One region of the Paenibacillus sp. strain BS8-2 genome, then DNA from elsewhere that is predicted to be linked to it. Evidence: predicted binding sites of a transcription regulator. Region 1 holds the regulator's gene; the other holds the start of a gene.
The links. The regulator CtsR, encoded in region 1, represses protease genes until heat stress. The targets are predictions, from matches to a motif close to ATGGTCAATAAAGGTCAAACA.
Positions count from the first base shown of each region.

Region 2: a site for CtsR is predicted at 4,157-4,177, ahead of clpP (ATP-dependent Clp endopeptidase proteolytic subunit ClpP). Genes of this name have one in related genera too.

Region 1 covers NZ_CM137010.1:1,061,687-1,073,136, reverse strand. The annotation lists gene ACX1C1_RS04735 (FecCD family ABC transporter permease) at 1-46, shown strand, start outside; gene isdG (heme oxygenase) at 47-1,165, shown strand; gene isdC (heme uptake protein IsdC) at 1,423-2,445, shown strand; gene isdE (heme ABC transporter substrate-binding protein IsdE) at 2,490-3,440, shown strand; gene ACX1C1_RS04715 (FecCD family ABC transporter permease) at 3,565-4,527, shown strand; gene ACX1C1_RS04710 (response regulator transcription factor) at 4,563-5,243, shown strand; gene ACX1C1_RS04705 (sensor histidine kinase) at 5,243-6,622, shown strand; gene ACX1C1_RS04700 (aldehyde dehydrogenase family protein) at 6,756-8,201, shown strand; gene ACX1C1_RS04695 (CtsR family transcriptional regulator) at 8,527-8,988, shown strand; gene ACX1C1_RS04690 (UvrB/UvrC motif-containing protein) at 9,015-9,542, shown strand; gene ACX1C1_RS04685 (protein arginine kinase) at 9,563-10,636, shown strand; gene clpC (ATP-dependent protease ATP-binding subunit ClpC) at 10,655-11,450, shown strand, end outside.
Region 2 covers NZ_CM137010.1:2,150,272-2,161,721, reverse strand. The annotation lists gene tpiA (triose-phosphate isomerase) at 1-189, opposite strand, end outside; gene ACX1C1_RS09500 (phosphoglycerate kinase) at 202-1,386, opposite strand; gene gap (type I glyceraldehyde-3-phosphate dehydrogenase) at 1,518-2,528, opposite strand; gene ACX1C1_RS09490 (sugar-binding transcriptional regulator) at 2,629-3,663, opposite strand; tRNA gene ACX1C1_RS09485 (tRNA-Arg) at 3,907-3,981, shown strand; gene clpP (ATP-dependent Clp endopeptidase proteolytic subunit ClpP) at 4,360-4,941, shown strand; gene ACX1C1_RS09475 (HPr family phosphocarrier protein) at 5,549-5,818, opposite strand; gene whiA (DNA-binding protein WhiA) at 6,011-6,952, opposite strand; gene ACX1C1_RS09465 (gluconeogenesis factor YvcK family protein) at 6,959-7,945, opposite strand; gene rapZ (RNase adapter RapZ) at 7,960-8,847, opposite strand; gene ACX1C1_RS09455 (ROK family glucokinase) at 8,859-9,809, opposite strand; gene trxB (thioredoxin-disulfide reductase) at 10,042-10,989, opposite strand; gene ACX1C1_RS09445 (tetratricopeptide repeat protein) at 11,011-11,450, opposite strand, start outside.

The DNA.
Region 1 (11,450 bases):
TCCGTTTTTCCTAATGCTGCTCAAGAAGAGGAGGCTGATTCGATAGATGGCCATCGAGATAAGAGATTTGATCTACAAGCAAGAGCGGTTCGAGCTTCATACCATTACCGAGTCTGCGCCGAAAGGAAAGATTACGGCAATCGTCGGACGCAACGGATCAGGCAAGTCGACGTTGCTGCGTCTGCTGGCTAGGACGACGAAACCGGACGGAGGGGTCATTACTTACGATGGGCGGCTCGGCGACGAATACGCACGTAAGTCATTCGCACAGCTAGTGTCCACGTTGTCGCAGGAGAAGGGGCAATTGCCGGACATGACCGTGCGTGAGCTTGTGTCGTTAGGACGCGCGCCCAGGCAATCCGCTTTTCGCAGCAGGCTCACTCAGGAAGACGAGAAGGCTGTTACATGGGCGCTTACGACTGTAGGGATTAGTCATAACGAGGATCGTATGTTCTACACATTGTCTGGTGGAGAGCAGCAGAAGGCAAGGATCGCCATGGCGCTCGCACAGGAAGCCGAGATTTTGCTGCTGGATGAGCCGACTACGTACCTGGATCTATCGCATCAGCTAGAGCTGATGGAGATGCTGCGGATGCTGAACCGCAAGCTGGGGCTGACGATCGTCATGGTGCTGCATGATCTGCAGCAGGCGGCGGCTTACAGCGATTATTTGATCGCAATGGAAGACGGACGCATCGCGGCAAGTGGGCCGCCGAAATCGGTCATCGATGCTCGATTTATGCTTAGTGTTTTTGGAATAAGAGCCAAGGTAGAACTGCAAGGCGCTTATCCTGTCATAATGCCAATACCACAATCTGGGGAGGAATCGACAATGGTTATCGTTACGAACGTGTCGCAAATTACAAAGGGCAATGGAGTGAAACTCATCGAACGCTTTAATAAGGTGGGTAAAGTGGAAGCAATGAAAGGTTTCTTGGGTCTTGAGGTTATGCTGACCGAGAATACGAAGGAGTACGACGAGGTGACGGTGAGCACGCGTTGGGAGAGCAGAGAGGATTTCCAAGGCTGGACACGCAGCGAAGCATTCCGCGAATCCCATCAGCATCGCGAGACACCGGAATACATCATTTCTAACAAAATTGCTTTCTACGATGTCAAGATTGTCCGAAATCCGCTGCCTGAGGTTGAAGCTCAGAGCGTGTAACAGGAACTATGAATGGGCTTTCGGGAGTATGCTGTCGGCTCCCGAAGCCCTTTTGCATGAATGGCTGGCTAAATCATTGTTCAAAGGCATAGGATCGTTACAAAATAATGGAAGAATTTTAAAAGATTAGGGTTGACAGTGCAAAGAAAAACTTGGTAGGATTATTAGTGATAATAATTATCATTATCATGATTAGGTATTGAGATCGATAATGGGTTGGGTTTCATGGGACGGAATGACGAAGGGATGGGAAAACGTTGAAGGCAAAAGTGATGATAAGCGGCATGCTAGCCGCATTATGGATAGCGCTGTTGATTTGGCCTGCTGGCGCAATGGCTGCGGGAGATTTGGCGGATGGAACGTATACGGCGGATTATCTGATCTTGAAGGCGGAGAACGATTCTGTCTCCATGGCGAACGACTACTGGGAGAAACCGGCTACGGTGACGATCAAGGATGGCAAGGCGAAGATCCGCGTTACTATCAACCATAGCTTTTGGGTGACGGAGTTCAAGGTACCGGGAAGCGGCGGCTCATTTGTGGATACAAAGGTAATCAGCTCCAACAAAAAAGCGGATACGCGCTTAGTTGAGTTTTCTGCGGACATCACGAAGCCGATGCTCTCCAAAATACACGTAACGGTCGAAGAGATCGATTATGACCATGATTACACGATCCGATTCGTGTTTGATCCAGACAGCTTTAAGTTGGTGAAGGGTGCCGCTCCAGCCGCAACAGCAACGTCGAAACCGACGGAGAAGCCGGCGGCTGCTGTATCGGCAGAGCCCGCGGCAACTAACAAGCCAGCCGCAACAGTGAAGCCGGCACAGGAAGGTGCGCAGTCTACTGCTTCTACAAGCGAAGGGGCGACAAGCGGCAAAACCAAGGATGAGGCAGCAGCTTCTACAGCGCCGGTAACAACAGCTACGGATAGCGGAGCTGCGGCGAAGGAAGAAAACGTGGAGTCGTCTGCATCACCAGTAACAGAGCAAGACGCGGGAGCAGACAATGATTCTAATAATGAGACAGTGAAAGAAGAATCCGGGGATAAGGAAACGGCGGAATTAGTCGCTGAGAGCGAGACGCAGCAGGCGGATACGGATGTCTCAGGCGGCGAGACGGTATCGGTGCTTGCAGCCGGAGAGTCGGCGGATGAGAATAGCGGTGAAATTGCAGGCGAAAGCGGCGGCAGCGGTTTGGTATGGTGGACGCCGATTGTAGCGCTTCTCATTCTGGCGGCAGGCGGCTTCTACATTTGGAGAAGGAAAAAAGTTGAATAGGGCGGAATCGATAGCAGATATACCGATATAGGGGGATTGAAGCGATGTGGAGACACAGAGGCAAGCTCGCAGTATGGTCATGGATCATCCTGTGCTTGCTCATATTGGGGGGCTGCGGTGACGCACAAACTCCTGCTAGCGAGGGGCAGAATGCCACTCCGAGCGCTACTCTGGAAACAGTGGCTAACCAAGTAGAGCCAGAGGACACGCAAGCGCCGCAAGAGCATCGTATTGTGTCGACTACTGTGGCGATCACGCAGATTATGGATTTGTTAGAAATCGAGCTAGTCGGTATTCCGAAAAGCGTCAAGACGTTGCCAGAGCGGTATGATGAGGTAACAAAGGTCGGCAACCCAATGAGCCCTGATATGGAGCTGGTGAAATCACTGAAGCCGACTGAGGTTTTGTCGGTCACGACGCTGCAGTATGACCTCGAGCCTGTCTTCGAAAACGCGGGGATCGACGCCACATTCCTCGATTTAACGAGCCTGGAGCGAATGCAAGCCGAGATTATGAAGCTAGGAGAGAAATTCGGCAAGCAAGACAAAGCTGCTGAGATTGTTAGCGAATATGATCAGACGCTTGAGAAGATTCGTCAGGCTACAGAAGGCAAGGAACAACCGAAAGTACTTATTCTGTTAGGTGTACCGGGCAGCTATCTTGTAGCGACGGAGCATTCGTATATCGGCGACCTGGTCAGATTGCTTGGCGGCGTCAATATTGTGGAGGGCGAGAAGGTGGAGTTTCTGGCTTCCAATACGGAGTATCTGCATCAATCCAATCCCGATGTTATACTACGCGCCGCGCATGGTATGCCGGAGGAAGTGGTGAAGATGTTTGACGAGGAGTTCAAGAAAAACGATATTTGGCACCATTTCAAGGCGGTTCAGAATGATCGTGTTTATGACCTTCCCGAGCCGCTATTCGGTACGACTGGTAACTTGGCCGTAGGGGAGGCGCTCGAAGCGCTGCTGCCGATGTTGTACCCCGAATAGCTGCAAAGGACTGTGAACGATGAACAAAACGATGACGAACATCGAATCGACTACTGGAGCAGGCGGAACGGTAGCCGGCAAAGAAGTCAAAGCTAGAAGACGAGCCAAAGTGAGGCCGTACGGCATGCTGCTCGCGACCGTTCTGTTGCTTGCTGGACTCGCCGTTTATTCTGCGATGACAGGAAGTATTAAAGTTTCGTTCGGGGAGCTGTTTGGGGGTTTGCTCAGCGGCGGGAATGAAAATGTGGAAATTATAAAGGATTTGAGATTACCGCGTATTCTTGTCTCTATGCTGTCGGGAGCCGCATTGGCCGTTTCTGGGGCATTGTTGCAGGCGGTGATGAAGAACGCTCTCGCAGAGCCTGGTATTATCGGTATTTCATCCGGTGCCGGACTCGTTTCGATAACCGTCGTGACGATGTTCCCGATGCTCTACTTCTGGTCCCCGCTGTTCTCCGTGCTTGGCGGTGCGCTAGCCTGTTACTTGGTTTACTCGCTTTCTTGGCGTACAGGACTCAATCCGCTTCGACTCATCTTGGTCGGCATTGCGATCAATGCAACCTTCACTGGGCTCGGGCAATCATTTAATTATCGGGGAAGTTATGCTGTGACGAGCGTCAATCAGGCGATCTCATCGATCTTCACCATGAAGACATGGGAGGATGTCCAGATCCTAGCACTGTTCGGCGGGATCGGCTTGCTTCTGTCACTGCTGCTCGGGGGCTGGTGCAACATGCTGGCCTTCAACGATGAGACGGCCCGTAATTTGGGTCTTAGGGTCGTGCGCGTAAGATTGTTGATCTCGGCGGTCGCGGTGCTGCTGGCATCCGTCGCTACAGCTATTGGCGGGTTGATTATGTTCGTCGGATTGCTGGTTCCGCATATCGGGAGAGTGCTTGTTGGATCGAACTACAAGTTTCTCATTCCGTTCTCCGCGCTCGGTGGAGCCCTTCTTGTACTGGCAGCGGATACAATCGGCAGAACGGTACTGGCTCCTGCTGAAATTCCGGCTTCTATTATTATGGCCGTGATCGGCGGACCCTTCTTGATCATTATGCTGAAGCGAAGCGACAAGCTGTACAAATAAGCGGCCGAAAGGACTGTCGAAAAGGAGGTGGGTGAATACGGATGAAGCAGCTGCTTATTACGGACGACGATTACAATAGCCGGTCCTTGCTCGGTCATTACATGACGAAGGAAGGGTTCCGGGTGCTGGAAGCGCAGAATGGGCGAGAGGCGATGCATGTACTGGAGAATCAGCCAGTCGATCTCGTCATTATGGATATTATGATGCCAGAAGTGGACGGACTTGCGTTATGCGAATATACAAGAAAAAACTACGATATTCCCATCATCATTCTGTCCGCTAGAGATCAGCTCAGCGATAAGGAACAGGGATATTTGAGCGGCACGGATGATTATGTGACCAAACCATTCGAGTTGCCGGAGCTGCTGTTCCGGGTAAAGGCGCTGTTCCGCCGATACTCCTTTGCCTCCAGCGACAAGATTCGATTAAAGCGGCTTGTCATCGACCGCAAAAACTACGAAGTGGTTGACGGTGATGAAGTACTGCTGCTGCCGCTCAAAGAGTTCGAGCTGTTAGCCCAGCTCGCCGAATATCCTGGACGGGTGTTCTCGCGAGATGAGTTGATCCATCTCATTTGGGGTTCTGATTACGGCGGGGACGAACGGACGGTCGACGTACATATCAAGCGGCTGCGCAAACGGTTCTCTGAAGGTGACGGCGGCTTCCTTATTCATACGATACGGGGAGTCGGCTATAAGCTTGAGGTGTTATCTTGATGCGCTCGCTCTATTTTCGCGTATTCTTAATTACGTTATATACGATTCTGATCAGCAGCTTCCTTGGTTTCTACATTGCCAACGTGTATTATCATTGGTCGCTGAAGCCTTATCAGGACGACAAGCTGTTCGGCACTCTGCTGGAGGTCAAAGGCCATATTGAAGGTCATCCGGAGGCGATGGGCGATACGCTGAATATCACGTCAAAGCTGGGGTATCAGCTCTATGTATTTGATGAAGCCGGCAACGATTTGTTTTATGGCAGGGAATTTGCGCAACAGGATCTGAGTGACGAGACCAAAGCCGGTGTGCTCAGCGGGGCTGAATATCATGGGATCGCCCAATTCCCGAACCGGGCATTCTCCTCCGGATATTTCGACAATCAGCTGAGCAACACCGTAGGCGTACAAGTATCGGCGGGAGCCGACGAGTACGCCTTGTTCCTGCGTCATGACAGCAATATTCATTTTGACGAGCTTCGCACGTTTTTCCTGTTTATGTTTATCTTAACCGTTGTTTTCAGCGTTCCGTACTTTATGGTCAGCACGCGATACTTGGTTCAGCCTATCGTGCAGCTGAAGGAGGCGACCAAACGGATCGCGCAGGGGCAGTATAAGCTCAAATTACCGACAAGGCGCAAGGATGAGATCGGACAGCTTGCCGATCATTTCAGAATGATGAGTCTGGAGCTGGAGAGAGCCGATCGCCGTACCAAGGAGTTCGTTGCGAATGTCTCGCATGAGATTCATTCGCCGCTGGCATCTATACAAGGTTATGCGGATTCGCTGCTCGGCAAAGAAATGGACCCGTCACGCGTGCATGAGTATGCCGCTATAATCGGGCAGGAAACGCGTCATCTAGCCACGTTGAGCCGTCAGCTATTGCTGCTCTCGACATTGGATCACTCCGAGCAGATTCCGGAGAAGCGGAGCTTCTTGTTACAGCCGCAGCTGCGGCAGACGTTTCAAATTCTGGAGTGGCAGCTGGCGGAGAAGGAGATCGCGGTTCGGCTGTTGGTATCCGCTGGCATGCAGGTGTACGGAGATGAAGTGCTGCTCATGCAGGTGTGGTCTAACTTACTCTCTAATGCGGTCAAATATATACCGGCTGGTCGCTCCATTCAGGTACAGGGGCAAATGATTGACGGATACAGCGTTATCCGAGTCACCGACACAGGCGAAGGCATTGCGGAGGATCAGCTGCCATTTGTCTATGATCGATTCTATCGGGGAGACAAGGCACGAGAAAGAAAGTCCGGCAGTACGGGCCTAGGGCTGTCTATTGTGCAGCGGATTGTACAACTGCATGGGGGAACGATCGAGGTAGAGAGCCAGCCCGGAGCAGGTACGACCTTTGTGGTGAAGCTGCCGGTGCAGTAACGATGATATATACCTTATTTCTTTGCAACAGGTCGAATGACAGGCTTTGCCCCACTTCGCAATCTTCTATCGCTCGCCGCTTACGCCGCTTATGCTATAATGTCCTACATAAGTTTGGGAGGAGGCGGATGGATTGGATCGCAAGTCATTATGGATTGGCGGGCGTTGGTATGCGGCGGTGCACTATGGAGAGTTGAAGTCGCCGCATACACAGGAAGTTATTGCTTACGTGGCAGTTGCGGGACAAGCTGAAGCCGGTGAAGCGATAGCGTCCGCTTATGCTGTGAGGTCGACGATGAGAGCGATGCCCGCTCATGCCAGAGCTACGATCTTGGAGCAAGTCGCGACGCTGCTCGCAGCGCGCAGAGAGGAGGCGGCTCGCTTGATCGCGCTTGAAGCGGCGAAACCGCTCAAGTTCGCGCTTGGCGAGGTGGATCGTACGGTGCAGACGTACAAGTTCGCGGCAGAGGAAGCGAAGAGGCTGCATGGCGAGACGATTCCGCTTGACGCTGCACCAGGCGGGGAAGGCAGGCTTGCGTATACGGTACGCGAACCGCTGGGGGTCATCGGTGCGATTACGCCGTTTAACTTCCCGATGAACCTAGTAGCGCATAAGGTCGGTCCGGCGATCGCTGCCGGCAATACAGTCGTGCTGAAGCCGGCGAGCCAAACACCTTTGTCAGCTTACTTCATCGCTGAGCTGTTCCACGAGGCGGGCCTTCCTCCCGGCGCACTGAACGTTGTGACTGGCGCAGGGAGTGTTGTCGGGAATGCCATTGTGGAGGATGATCGTGTGGCGATGGTCACGTTCACGGGTAGTCCGGAGGTAGGCAAGGCGCTGCGGGCGAAGGCTGGACTTAAGCGGGTAACGCTGGAGCTTGGGTCCAACTCCGCATTGATCGTAGACCGCGATGCGGCGGCGGATCTTGCGGCTATCGTACCAAGATGTGTTGTTGGAGCATTCTCGAATCAAGGGCAAGTCTGTATTTCCTTGCAGCGAATTTACGTTCATGAGGAGCTGTATGGCGAGTTCGTCGAGAAGTTCTGCGCGGCAACGGAAGGTTTAATGATCGGTGATCCATTATCCCTCGATACGGACGTGTCTGCGATGATCGCTCCTACCGAGACGGACAGGGTTAAGTCTTGGATCCAGGAGGCGCTGGACGGTGGAGCGACGCTTGCGGCTGGCGGAGCGCTGGTGGGGGATACATTGCAACCGACTGTGCTCGTAGATGTAGCCGCTGATATGAACGTTAGCTGTATGGAGCTATTTGCGCCAGTGGTGACGATTACCAAAGTGAGCGGCATGGATGAAGCGATTGCTGCGGTCAACGATTCACGCTTCGGGCTGCAAGCAGGCATCTTTACAAATGACCTCGGTCAGGCACTCAGGGCAGCGGATGAGCTGCATGTGGGGGGCGTGATCATCAACGATATCCCGACTTACCGTGTTGATCATATGCCCTATGGCGGCGTGAAGGAAAGCGGCACAGGTCGCGAAGGCGTCAAGTATGCTGCGCTTGAGATGACGGAGATGAAGCTGATTGTCATGAATCGCCAATTAGGATTGAAGAAATGAATGAGGTGATAGTATAAATATGGCCGGAGCGCACCAAGATACATAATAGAGGTGCTCCGGCTATCGTTTTGCCCGCACGTATGAGAGAACTCGGAATCGTCAGAAAATTTGAACATTGCATCTTGACCCCTGTATGTTTTTGAGTATAATGAAGTTAAAGTCAAAGAAAGTCAAAGTCAGCTATATGATGTTAGTCGGCACATGTTTATTGTGCTCGGCAGGTTCCTGACCTGCTCGTAATGAGTGCAGTGTGGCGCTATAAAGCAATGTGTGTAGTTGTCGGTTATTTGGCTTTCCGAAGACGATACTCAGGGAGGTTGGTGATTTGCGTAACATTTCCGATCTCATTGAACAGTACCTCAAACAAATGCTCGACGTCAGCGACGAAGGCGCGGTGGAAATTCAGCGCAACGACTTGGCCGACCGCTTCTCCTGCGTACCTTCCCAGATTAATTACGTGATCAGCACGCGATTTACACTGGAGAAGGGATATATGGTGGAGAGCAAGCGTGGCGGAGGCGGCTATATCCGCATCCAGCGGGTGAATTTGCCCGCGCTTAAGACCTTGCAATATCATATCGAGCGAACGGTTGGCGACAGCGTCGACCAAAGCGCGGCGGAAGGGCTGATTTATCAGCTCCAAGAAGCGGGTATGATTACATCAAGGGAGTCGAACCTGATACGTGCCGCGATCCATAGGGATACGATCGCTCTCATGCTGCCGCTGCGGGATGAATTACGCGCCAGGCTCCTGAGATCGATGCTGATCTCGCTGCTCGTCAAATAGGATATAGCGGAAGGAGGGACTGAGGCTTGTATTGCCAAGAATGCGGCAAGAAGCCGGCAACGCTTCATTTCACTAAGATTGTGAACGGTGAGAAGACGGAGTTCCACATCTGCGAAGGCTGCGCCAGAGAACGAGGCGAAGGCGTTCCAGGTTCACCGAACAGCTTCTCCATCCACAGTCTGCTCTCGGGCTTGTTGGACTTTAACGCCATAGGAAGCTCCGCTTCCGCGCTGACCGGCGCACCGCAGCAGGCGATTCGCTGCGAGGAATGCGGACTAACGTATACGCAATTTAGCAAGATTGGACGCTTTGGCTGCAGTTCATGCTACCAAGCGTTTGCCGATCGATTGGATCCGCTTCTGAAGCGGGTGCATAGCAGTACAACACATAGCGGCAAGATTCCCAAACGCTCCGGCGGTCGCATTCAGTGCAGACGCGAGATTGAACGATTACGCAAGGATTTGCATACCCATATCGAACAGGAAGAATTCGAAAGCGCAGCCGAGCTGCGTGACGAAATCCGTGAGCTCGAGCGTAAAATGTCGGAGATGTGAGGAGGAAGGGGGCAGGCAAGATGTCGGAACATCGTTTCTCACAAGACGCATTAAGTGATTGGATGCGGACGTTAGGTCCGGATTCCGATGTTGTGATCAGCAGCCGCGTGCGAGTAGCGCGTAACTTGCGGCATCAGCCATTCCCGATGCTGGCAACAGGCGCGCAGGCGAGCGAGGTGCTCGAGCAGCTTGCGGAAGTCAGCCAGTCCGGCAAGCTGAGGGAGATTGGTGCGTTCGAGACACATCTGTTATCCGAGCTCAATGAGCTGGAGAAACGGGTGCTCGTCGAAAAACATCTCATCAGTCCCAATCTGGCCAATGAGTCGCGTGGCGGAGCCGTCGTGCTCAGCGAAAACGAATCAGTCAGCATAATGATTAACGAAGAAGACCATTTGCGCATCCAATGTTTATATCCCGGTTTCCAAATCGGTGAAGCATGGTCATTGGCAAGCGGAATTGACGATATCTATGAAGAAGAGGCGGATTACGCCTTCGATGAGAAACGCGGGTACTTAACGACTTGCCCAACGAATGTTGGAACGGGCATTCGGGCTTCGGTGATGATGCATTTGCCAGCCCTTGTGCTTACGCAACAGATTAACCGAATCCTGACGGCGGTCACGCAGGTCGGTCTTGCCGTTCGAGGCCTTTATGGGGAAGGCAGCGAAGCGCTCGGCAATTTGTTCCAAATTTCCAATCAGGTAACACTGGGCCAATCCGAGACGGAAATTATCGACAATCTGCATGATGTGGTGAGACAAATCATCGAGCATGAACGGGCAGCACGCAAGCGGCTTCTAGCAGAGTCCAGGCTGCGGACGGAGGATCGGGTCAAACGTTCCTTCGGTATTCTGTCACATGCCATGATTATGGATTCCAAGGAAGCGGCGCAACGATTATCGGATGTCCGGTTAGGGTACGATCTGGAGCTGCTGCCGGACGTAACGCCGCAAGTGCTCAACGAGCTGCTTGTGATGACGCAGCCGGGTTACCTGCAACAAACGTTTAACGAGAAGATGAGTACCGAGCAACGCGACGTCAGACGCGCAGAGCTCATCCGGGAGAAGCTTAAGGTTGTCGAAATCCAAGATTGATCATGGGGGTGCAGGAATATGATGTTTGGAAGATTCACGGAACGTGCGCAGAAGGTGCTGGCACTAGCTCAGGAAGAAGCGGTGCGGCTTGGCCATAACAATATCGGTACAGAACATATCTTGCTCGGTCTGATCCGCGAGGGCGAAGGCATTGCGGCAAAGGCATTAATCGGTCTCGGTCTTGGGCTCGAGAAAATTCAGGACGAAGTCGAGGCGCTTATCGGCCGTGGTCAAGAGCAGCCTAACAATATTGCATACACGCCGCGGGCGAAGAAGGTCATCGAGCTGTCCATGGACGAAGCGCGTAAGCTAGGCCATACTTACGTCGGCACGGAGCATATTCTGCTTGGTCTGATCCGCGAAGGAGAAGGTGTAGCTGCACGTGTGCTCAATAACCTTGGCATCAGCCTGAACAAGGCACGCCAGCAAGTGCTGCAACTGCTGGGCAGCAGCGAAGCTGTATCCAGCAATCACGGGGCTCCCGCGAATGTAAGCACGCCTACTTTGGACGGTCTAGCGAGAGATCTGACGGCATATGCCAAAGAAGGTAACCTCGATCCTGTTATCGGTCGCAGCAAAGAAATCGAACGTGTCATTCAGGTGCTAAGCCGCCGTACCAAAAACAATCCGGTGCTCATCGGCGAACCGGGCGTCGGCAAGACTGCGATTGCCGAAGGCTTGGCGCAAAAAATTATCGCCAACGAAATTCCGGAGACGCTGCGCGACAAACGAGTTATGACGCTGGATATGGGCTCTGTCGTTGCGGGAACGAAATACCGCGGCGAGTTCGAGGATCGTCTCAAAAAAATCATGG
Region 2 (11,450 bases), 1.1 Mb from region 1:
CGCGCCGATCGAGATGCTTGTGCCTTTCGCTGCTTCCACAAGTGCCGGGAGCGCTGTGAATGGAGCGCAGATAACGCTCTCTACGCCAGCCACTTCCGCTTTTCCTTTTACTTCAGCAAAAAAAGTTGTTGCTTCGGAAACCGTTTTGAACATTTTCCAGTTGCCTGCAATAATTGGTGTTCTGCTCATCGCATGTACCCCCTATTTGTCGTTAAGTGCCACTACGCCTGGAAGAACCTTGCCTTCCATGAATTCCAGGGAAGCGCCGCCGCCCGTGGAGATGAAGTCCATTTGCTCTGCCAAGCCGAATTTCTCGGCTGCCGCAGCGGAGTCGCCGCCGCCGATTACCGTATAAGCGGAAGTCTCAGCCGTTGCTTGCGCTACCGCGCGCGTACCATGGGAGAATGGTTCGATTTCGAATACGCCCATCGGTCCGTTCCATACAACCAGCTTGGATTCTTTGATCACGTTAGCATACAGCTCACGCGTTTTCGGTCCGATGTCGATGCCTTCCCACTCTGCAGGGATGCCGTCTACGTCCACGATTTGTGTGTTCGCATTGGCGCTAAAGTCGTCTGTTACAACGATATCAACAGGGATGTAGAAGTTTTTGCCCAGCTTCTTCGCTTTCTCGATGAATTCGAGAGCCAGATCCAGCTTGCTGTTGTCCACGAGGGACTTGCCGATCTCATGACCTTGCGCTTTGAAGAATGTGTAGGACAAGCCGCCGCCGATGATGATGTTATCAGCGATTTCGAGCATTTTGTCGATAACCGCGATTTTGTCCTTTACTTTGGAGCCGCCTACGATTGCCGTGAATGGACGCTCAGGGTTGTTAAGCGCTTTGCCCAGCACTTCAAGCTCGCGCTCCATCAGCAGGCCGGATACAGCCGGCAGAATGTGTGCGATACCTTCTGTGGATGCGTGTGCGCGGTGTGCAGCGCCGAACGCGTCGTTCACGAACAGGTCTGCCAGCTTAGCGAACGATGCAGCCAGTTCTGGATCATTACTTTCTTCGCCAGGGTAGAAACGAACGTTCTCAAGCAACAGCACATCGCCATTGTTAAGAGCGGCTACTTGCGCTTCAACCGCTTCGCCGATCGCTTCGTCAGCCTTCACAACCGGTTTGCCGAGCAGCTCAGAGAGACGCGCTGCGGATGCCGTGTGGCGAAGCTCTTCAACGACTTGTCCGTTAGGGCGGCCAAGGTGGCTTGCAAGAACTACTTTCGCGCCTTTTTCGATCAGGAAGTTAATAGTAGGCAGTGTCTCGCGAATACGTTTGTCGTCCGTGATCTTGCCATCTTCGAGCGGCACGTTGAAGTCCACGCGCACAAATACTCGTTTACCTGCTAGTTCTGCTACGTCGCGAATGCTTTTTTTGTTCATAGTATGTTCCTCCACGCCTTCGATTTTGTTGAAATGTAAGAAAACAAATCTTGTGATAGAAGATAGAATGGCATACTCATAGATAAAGAGCGGAAACAAGTTCCCGCTCTATTTACGTTGTTAAGGCGATATTATTGGGACAATTTTGCGAAGTGCTCAAGCGTACGAATCAATTGAGCTGTGTAGGACATTTCGTTGTCGTACCAAGCTACCGTCTTAACAAGCTGTTGGTCGCCAACTGTCAGAACTTTAGTTTGCGTTGCATCGAACAGGGAGCCGTAAGTAATGCCGATAACGTCGGAAGAAACGATTTCGTCTTCTGTGTAACCAAATGTTTGTGGGTCAGAAGCTTCTTTCATCGCCGCGTTTACTTGCTCAGCCGTTACTTTCTCGTTAAGAACAACAACAAGCTCAGTCAGGGAACCAGTTGGTGTAGGTACGCGTTGTGCTGCGCCGTCAAGCTTGCCTTGCAGCTCAGGAATAACCAGGCCGATTGCTTTCGCAGCGCCAGTTGTGTTAGGGATGATGTTTTCTGCCGCAGCGCGAGCACGACGGAAGTCGCCTTTTGGATGCGGAGCGTCAAGCGTGTTTTGGTCGCCTGTGTAAGCGTGGATCGTCGTCATAAGACCTTGAACGATGCCGAATTTGTCTTGCAATGTTTTGGCCATTGGAGCCAGGCAGTTCGTTGTGCAAGAAGCGCCGGAAATTACTGTTTCGGAACCGTCAAGGATATCGTGGTTCACGTTGTATACGATTGTTTTCATCTCGCCTGTAGCAGGAGCGGAGATTACTACGCGTTTAGCGCCGCCTTTAAGGTGCTTCTCGGCAGCTTCCTTCGTTGTGAAGAAGCCTGTGCACTCAAGAACGATGTCTACGCCCAGCTCGCCCCAAGGAAGCTCTTCAGGGTTGCGGTTCGCGATAACTTTAACTTCTTTGCCGTTTACTTTGAAGAAGCCGTCATGCACTTCAACTTCGCCGTCGAAGCGACCTTGCGTTGTGTCATATTTCAAAAGGTGTGCAAGCATTTTTGCGTCCGTCAAGTCGTTGATTGCAACAACTTCGATACCTTCCACGTTCTGAATACGGCGGAAAGCCAAACGTCCAATACGTCCAAATCCGTTAATACCAACTTTAACTGTCATGAGTATTAGCCTCCTAAGCATTTTAAATGCAAAATATATTTCAAGACGTTCCGCGTCGATCATTGCCGCCGCTTCGCGTCATGATGCCCTTCTATGTCGCCTATGCTTCTTGCGCGATCAAGTCCGCAATCTCCAGCGCCGCCGCTTCGTCCGTCACGAGCACATCATTGTGTCCGAACCGCATGACCGCCGCAATCGCTTCGCCCTTGTTCTTGCCGCCCGCTACAGCTATAACAACTTCAGTCTTCACAATATCGTCGAGACGTAACCCGATTGTCTGCATTTTGTGTACAACGGCCCCGCTCCGGTCAAAATAAAACCCGAACGCTTCCGCCAGCGCGCCTTCCGCAGCAATCTCGTCGACCATCGTCTGCTCAAGCTTCCTTCGCCTCGCCATCACCATCGCATCGCCAATGCCGTGCACGACGATTCTCGCGCTCCGGATCACTTCGACAATCTCCTGGATATTAGGCTCCTGCATTAATGAAGCGAAAGCTTCTTCGCCTAGATGATCCGGCACGTGCAGCAGTCGATACTGACCACCTGTCCGCTTGGCCATCGTGGAAGCAATTGTGTTGGCCTGATAGTCATGACTCTCGCCAAGCCCGCCCCTTGCCGGAACGAATCTAACCGACTTCAGCGCCGTAGAGGTCGTAAGCTGATTCGCTACCTGCGCAATCGTTGTGCCGCCTGTGATGGCAACTACGTCCGCCGGCTTCAGCGCTTCGCGAAGCACCTGCCCCGCCGCCTTGCCCAGTTCCCGCTTCGCCTGCACCGAGTTCTCCGAATCACCTGGCACTACAACAACCTGCGATAATCCGAAGTGGACTTTAATCCTCTCCTCGAGCTCAGACAATCCGAACAATGAGCTGTACATCGGCTCCAGCCGCTCTAACAACCTTCGGCCTTCGTCGCTGATCGACATACCGGCTGTCTGGATCTCCAGCAAGCCTTGCTCCTTGAGAAAGTCCGTCTCCGCTCTCAGTACCCGCTCCGTCATCGACAGCTCGCCAGCAAGCGTCCGCCTGCCAATCGTGCCTGCTATCATGACTCGGCTCAGGATCAGATATCTGGTCCTCATCGCTTCTAGAAGTTCCGGTACAAGCTGCTGCTGCAGTTCAATGAGCTGACGCATCCTTAACCTTCACTCCATCTTTGTTCTCATAAAGGATGGAACATATGCCATTGGACTCATTTCGTCCCACATGTTCATTTTTAGTCCCACCTCTATTTTAACTAATCTACATCTCCTCCGCAAGTCTGAAAAAACATTTGAAAGCGGTTTATGTCACAAATTACACAAATTTAATTTGTCAGCGACTCTTGCTTTCGATACGCCGATATCATATAATCATTTTTGCTACTGTTTTTTGCATACGCGCCCGTGGTCCAATGGATATGACGTAGGCCTCCGGAGCCTGAGATCTAGGTTCGATTCCTAGCGGGCGCGCCATAATAACAACAAACAAGCTGTCCAGCCATTGCTGAACAGCTTTTTTTTCTGTTTCAGGACATTTAAAGTGGATCCGCATAGATAGACTGACTTAAGTCAGCCAACCTCGGGATTAAGACAGATTCTATTGCATCAAATCGCCGTGTCGTTCATCGAAATATAATGGTCAAGAAATACTTTGACCATCTTTGACTTTTTCGTTTGAATCCGCTATGATAGGGATACACTTTTATACAGTGTCCCATTACATAGCCATTTATTTTACGCTTGTATGGATGAAGCTTGTGATTTGCGACAAAGCGTTTGCTTTGCAAACACTACAGTTCGTGCTTTCTAAGATGCGTAAGCTACGCAAAGGCCTAAGGAGGATGGTTAAGAATGAATTTTGTGCCTATGGTAATTGAGCAAAGCAACAGAGGGGAACGCTCGTACGACATCTACTCCCGCCTGCTGAAGGACCGCATTATCTTCCTTGGCTCCGGCGTGAACGACGTAGTCGCCAACTCCATCATCGCGCAAATGCTATTCCTTGCTGCTGAAGATCCGGAGAAGGACATTTCCCTTTACATTAACAGCCCTGGCGGATCCATCACATCCGGCATGGCCATCTACGATACGATGCAGTACATCAAGCCGGACGTCTCCACGATCTGCGTGGGCATGGCCGCTTCCATGGGCGCCTTCCTGCTGACCGCAGGTGCGAAGGGCAAACGTTACGCGCTGCCTAACAGCGAAGTTATGATTCACCAGCCGCTTGGCGGAGCCGAAGGTCAGGCCAGCGACATCGAGATTCGTGCTCGCCGCATCCTCAAGATGCGTGACAAGCTCAATCAGATTCTAGCTGATCGTTCCGGTCAGCCGCTGAGCCGCATCGAACAGGATACCGACCGTGACTACTTCATGAGCGCTGCCGAAGCACAAACCTACGGACTCGTTGATAAGGTCATCGAAAGAGTGTAAATACTCGCAAGACAACAAAAAGGGGAGCAGGCGATTCATTTGCCCGCTCCCCTTTTTGTCTATTGTCGCCCTCGAGATGGGCAACCTCTTTTATTAGGTTCTACGCTTCAACATGCTATGGCCCCAACGTATGTGAAATTCTACATACATTGTGATGCGATCCGGCCTTATGCCCCCAACGTATGTAAAAATCTACATACATTGTGCTGCGATCCGACCTTGTGCCCCCAACGTATGTGAAAATCTACATACATTGTGCTGCGATCCGACCTTGTGCCCCCAACGTATGTGAAATTCTACATACATTGTGCTGCGATCCGGCCTTATGCCCCCAACGTATGTAAAAATCTACATACATTGTGCTGCTATACGACCATGCGCCCCCAACGTACCTATGCCGCTACAGAAACAAGCGCCCACCTGCATGAACGCCACTCCAACGCCACGCCATCGCCATACCACACCACGCCCACGTATGAAATAGGGTAAGGATTTTACACTTTCTGATATGCAAAAAAATGCAAAAAAAAGGAGCAGCTTAACGCGACCTTGAGAGTCGTGTTAAGCTGCTCCTTTGCTTTGACTATAAGCGCATCCGCGCATGATCTTATTGGTTCTCAAGCTCTTCTTTGCTGACGAGTGCGACTAAAGCGTTTACAGCCTGTTCCGCATCCGAACCTTCAGCACTTATCGAAATTTCAGTGCCAGAGCTGATCGCAAGGCTCATAATGCCCATAATAGACTTAGCATTTACTTTCTTATCGTCCTTCTCTACAAAAACCTCGGAGGAGAATTTGTTCGCTTCTTGAACGAATAGCGCTGCAGGCCTAGCGTGAAGCCCTGTCTTCAAACGAACGACAACCGGAAGCCTTGTCATGGAAACATACCCCCTATATTATACTATTTCATCTAGCCGAAACAGATGTGGAAGCCCTTAAAGCTGGCACCACCGTCTCGCTTAGAATTCCAAGTCTCCCATACCAACCATGCATATGATGAACCTAGAATCGAACATACATCGTCACAAAAGCCAATTACAATTTATTATATCATTATACAAGCTGATGCACTAGGCAAAAGTTGATCCTGCTCTTATTTTTTCAGCCAATTCGTCGATTTTGCGAAGGCGATGGTTCACACCGGACTTGCTTACTTGACTTCTCAGCATCTCTCCAACCTCTGTCAGATTAAGATCTGGATGCTGGAGGCGGATCACCGCGACCTCGCGCAGCTTATCTGGCAGGCTGTCGAGTCCGATCTCTTTCTCGAGCAGCTTTATGTTATCGATCTGCCGAACGGCAGCTCCGATCGTTTTGTTCAAATTAGCGGTCTCGCAATTGACGATCCGATTAACCGAGTTGCGCATGTCACGCATGATCCGGACATCCTCGAACTTGAACAGCGCTTGATGGGCGCCGATGATGTTCAACAGCTCGATAATCTTCTCGCCTTCCTTGATATAGAAGATGAAACCTTTCTTCCGCTCGATACATCTAGCGTTTAGATCGAACTTGTTCGCGAGATCGACTAACGACCCGCAATGCTCCTCATACATGGAGGATATCTCCAAGTGATAAGAAGAGCCTTCGGGATTATTGACCGATCCCCCCGCGAGAAACGCGCCTCGCAAGTACGAACGTTTGCAGCAAGACTTCTGAACAATTCCCTTGTCGATCCCATCGTTGAACATAAAACCTTCAGAGACGATCTTAAGCGAAGCCAATGTCTCTTGTACTTTCGCCGGTAGCCGAACGATATAGACATTGTTTTTCTTCAATCTCATCTTCTTGCGCACCAGCAATTCTACGTGCAGGTCGTAATGCTTCTTGATCAGCGAATAGATTCTTCGCGCAATTGCTGCATTCTCTGTCGAGATGTCAAGAACGACCTTGCGGCTGGACAGGCTGACCGAACCGTTCATCCGTATAAGGGCCGATAACTCGGCGCGCTCACAGCAGCTGTCCGCTTCTACCATCGTCAGCTCTTTCTTTGTTTGTGCCGCAAAAGACATTCGGGCTCACCTCTTCCTTAACATCCAATTCTCCACCAGCTTATAAATATGATGGCTTAGCCGTTCTGCATCGTGACGCAGAAACGTCCGGAATAAGACCAATTTGTCTGCGATCACTTTGTAGCCTCTGCGTGTCACCTCATCGATATCGAGATGAACCGCTTTGGCGCCAAGCTCTGCATACTTACTCTCCACCTGTGGCGGAATCTCTCCATCGTTAACGATAACGTAATCGAACAAATGATGACCAATATGTGCATGAATCGCGTCCAAATGATCGCTGACCGTATAGTTGTCCGTCTCGCCCGGCTGCGTCATAACATTGCAGACAAACAGCTTGACAGCCTGAGACTCCACTATAGCTTGAGCAAGCTTAGGAACGATCAAATTGGGCATGATACTCGTATATAAACTGCCTGGTCCGATCAAAATGGCGTCTGCCTGCTCAAGTGCTTCCACTGCTTCGGCAAGCGGCTCTACGTCTGCCGGCTCCATGAACACACGCTTAATCGCTTTCCCAGCCTTAGGGATTTGCGACTCGCCCGTAACGATGGAACCATCCTCCAGCTCGGCTTTAAGGACAATTGCACGGTTTGCCGCTGGAAGGACCCGTCCTCGAACGGCGAGCACCTGGCTCAGTTGGCGGATGCCCGTTACGAAATCACCGGACAAATCTGTCATAGCAGCAAGCATCAGATTACCCAGACTATGGCCCGCAAGACCGTTGCCCGTCTTAAAGCGGTACTTCAGCATATCTGCCAATAGCGGCTCCACATCGGCCAAAGCCATTAGTACGTTGCGAATATCGCCGGGCGGCGGAATTTGGAGCTCGTTTCGCAGAATGCCGGAGCTCCCTCCATCATCCGCAACCGTGACGATTGCCGTTATATCGAGCGGCTTTTCCTTGAGGCCACGAAGCATAACAGAGAGACCCGTACCGCCGCCGATCACGACGATTTTGGGACGACGTACAATCTTTTGTATCGTCTGCATGTTTTCCCCCCGCATCAATGCTTATCCCGCTCCGAATCACGATGGCTGACGCGTACCCGTTCTGTGTCGCTGCTTCCAAGCACTTTGCCCAAATACTCGGCTATAGCAACAGACCGGTGTTTGCCGCCTGTGCAGCCAATGCCGATGATAACTTGGCTCTTGCCTTCCTTGCGGTACAGCGGAATAAGAAATTGCAGCATATCAATCAGCTTCACAAGAAACTGTTGCGTCTCCGGCCACTTCATTACATATTCGTATACGTCGGGATTCTGCCCCGTATTAGGGCGCAGATGTTCGACGTAATGCGGATTAGGCAAGAAACGAACATCATAGATCAAGTCGGCATCAATCGGGATGCCATACTTGAAGCCGAACGAGGTAACATTGACAGAAAGTCTGCTTTGCTCCACATTCGTGAAATGCGCGATGATATGCTCCTTGAGCTGCAATGGCTTCAGGCTGCTCGTATCGATCACTTGTGATGCCGACCCTTTCAGATCCTCTAGCAGCCGCCGCTCGCTATGAATGCCTTCAAGCGGCAATCCTTGAGGCGCCAGCGGATGCCGGCGCCGACTTTCCTTGTAACGTTGGACAAGCACTTCATCCGTTGCGTCCAGGTATAATATTTCACAGCTTATTGTATGATGGTCTTTGATATACGTTAAAGATTCCGACAGCGCGGTGAAAAATTCGCGTCCACGCAAGTCGATGACTAACGCGACATTGCCAATTTTGCCGTTGGACTGCTCAATAAGCTCCGCGAATTTAGGTATGAGTACCGGCGGAAGGTTGTCGACACAGAAGAACCCGAGGTCCTCGAGACTCTGAACCGCAATGGTCTTGCCCGCGCCCGACATGCCGGTAATAATCACTAGCTTAGCAAGCGTTGCTGTCGTTTCCATTCGTACACCTACTATCCTCTAAGAATAAGTCCTGCAGCGCCCACGACGCCTGCGTCATTGCCCAGCGTAGCCGGTACGATCTTGACGCCTTCTTTGGCTTGATCTTGTGTATACTTCTCGAACACTTCACGAATCTGATCGAACAAGAAGTCCCCCGCCTTGGATACACCGCCGCCAATAATAAAATATTGCGGGTTCAGTACGATCGCGATCATCGCCATCGACTTGCCAAGGTAATAAGCAGCGCGGCTCACAATACGTGCCGCCACTTCATCGCCAGCTTTGGCCGCGTCAACAACGTCCTTCGCCATAATATTCTCCACTTGCGATAACGTTGTACGGTCACCGCGCGCCACTGCATCCTTCGCCATGCGAATAATGCCAGTTGCCGACGAAACCGTCTCCAAACAACCCATCTTGCCGCAGCCGCATTGAATCGCTTCCAGATCAGGTACGATGGAGATATGGCCGAGCTCGCCCGCCATACTGTTGTAGCCTTCTACAATTTTGCCGTCTATGATAATGCCGCCGCCAACGCCAGTCCCAAGCGTATAACATACGCAATGAGCGACGCCTCTGCCTGCGCCTGCCCAAGCTTCTCCTAACGCTGCAACGTTTGCGTCATTGTTGATTTTAATTGTTTTGCCGAGCTCTTCCTCGAGAAACCCTTTCAAATCCGTGTTCTCGATATAGAGATTTGCCGAATATTTCACATAACCAGTCGGAATGTCCAAGAAGCCTGCGATACCGACGCCTACGCCGTCCACTTGCTCCCATGAGTGATTGGACTCTTCTACGATCGCTCTCGAATATTTTGCGATATTATTCAAGATCGCGTCCGTACCTTTATCCGTTTCCGTCGCCCCTTCATAGGTATGGAGCAGTTGGCCCTCCGCATCGCACAGGCCTACCTTAATGGTTGTGCCGCCGACATCGACGCCCACGTAAATCTTCTCAGACATGACAATAGCCACCTCATTTACATAGTTAACATTCTCTGTTCCAACTATAAGCGTTGTAACCATTCCGGTCAAGGCGGAACGGCTACGCGGCCTTTGGCTGTGCAGCGCGTTTCGTTCCTTACATTCTAAGCCAGGATACGTCACGAAACGCAACCATTCATCTCATTTCACAAAATCAAAAGGGACCGCTTCCTGGTTCATTCCGACTCTCAGGCGCGGTCCCTATATGCGTCTACAGCGACTTGCTCCAATCATGCGTAATGGAACCTTCAAGGAACCGTTCACAATCGAGTGCTGCCATACAGCCGCTGCCCGCAGCCGTGATCGCTTGGCGGTATTTGCTGTCCTGCACGTCGCCGCAAGCGAATACGCCAGGGATATTCGTCTCAGAAGAACCCGGCTTCACTTGAATGTAGCCATGCTCGTCCGTGTCGATCTGACCACCGAGGAACTTCGTATTCGGCGTGTGACCGATGGCGATGAAGATGCCGTCCGTGCTTATGACCTCTTCTTCTCCCGTTGCGTTGTCGCGGACCTTGAGGCCCGTTACGCCCATGCCGGTCGCCACGACTTCAACCGGCGTGCGGTTGAGGCTCCAGCTGATTTTCTCGTTCTCGCGGGCGCGGTCCTGCATGATCTTAGACGCGCGCAGCTCGTCGCGGCGGTTGACCAGCTCGACGTTGGTCGCGAAACGTGTCAGGAAGTTCGCTTCTTCCATGGCGGAATCGCCGCCGCCGACCACGATAATCTTCTTCCCGCGGAAGAAAAATCCGTCGCAAGTTGCACAAGTGCTTACGCCTTTGCCGACATTATCCTTTTCACCGGGGATGCCGAGATATTTGGCCGATGCGCCTGTTGAGATAATGACACTCTCACCGATGATCTCGCCTTGTCCTTCAACCTGGAGCTTGAACGGACGCTGCGAGAGATCGATTGAATTTACCCAACCTGTCAAGAACTTGGCGCCGAAACGTTCGGCTTGCTTGCGCATATTTTCCATCAGCTCAGGTCCCATGATGCCCTCAGGAAAACCTGGGAAGTTTTCTACTTCCGTAGTCGTCGTCAGTTGGCCGCCTGGCTCAGGTCCTTCAATAATGAGCGGATTCATGTTGGCGCGAGCCAGATAGATTGCTGCTGTCAGTCCGGCAGGTCCCGTACCGATAATAATGGATTTGTACATCTCCGTCACCTCACGCGTTAATTAATCCTCTTGCGATTCATGCGCGGAGAAAAACGAGCTAATCGTTTTCATCTTCTCCTTTATGCCGCATGCCCCGTCTATAAGTTTGACATGTTTGCTTACCGTTGCAATCGATGTGCCGTAACGTGTTGCTACCTCATGGTAGGAAATTGCGCGGCGATGCATCTTGGCAGTCAAATATTCCAGCGCAGCCGCCCAGCCCTCCGGCTTGGCAAGCTTAGGTACGTCGGGATAGACGCGCGACAGGAATTCAACCCATAATGTCATCATATCATGCTGCTGGACGAGATCATAATGTTTGCTCATCCGGCTAAGCGCGGCTTGCGCCACCTCTTCCCACTTATCATGCCACTCTGGAAGTCTCGAGGGCACTCGGTTAGGTTCGATGATAGTTTCCTTGCCTTCCAACACAACTTTAAGCGGTTCTCCCACCCCGATTG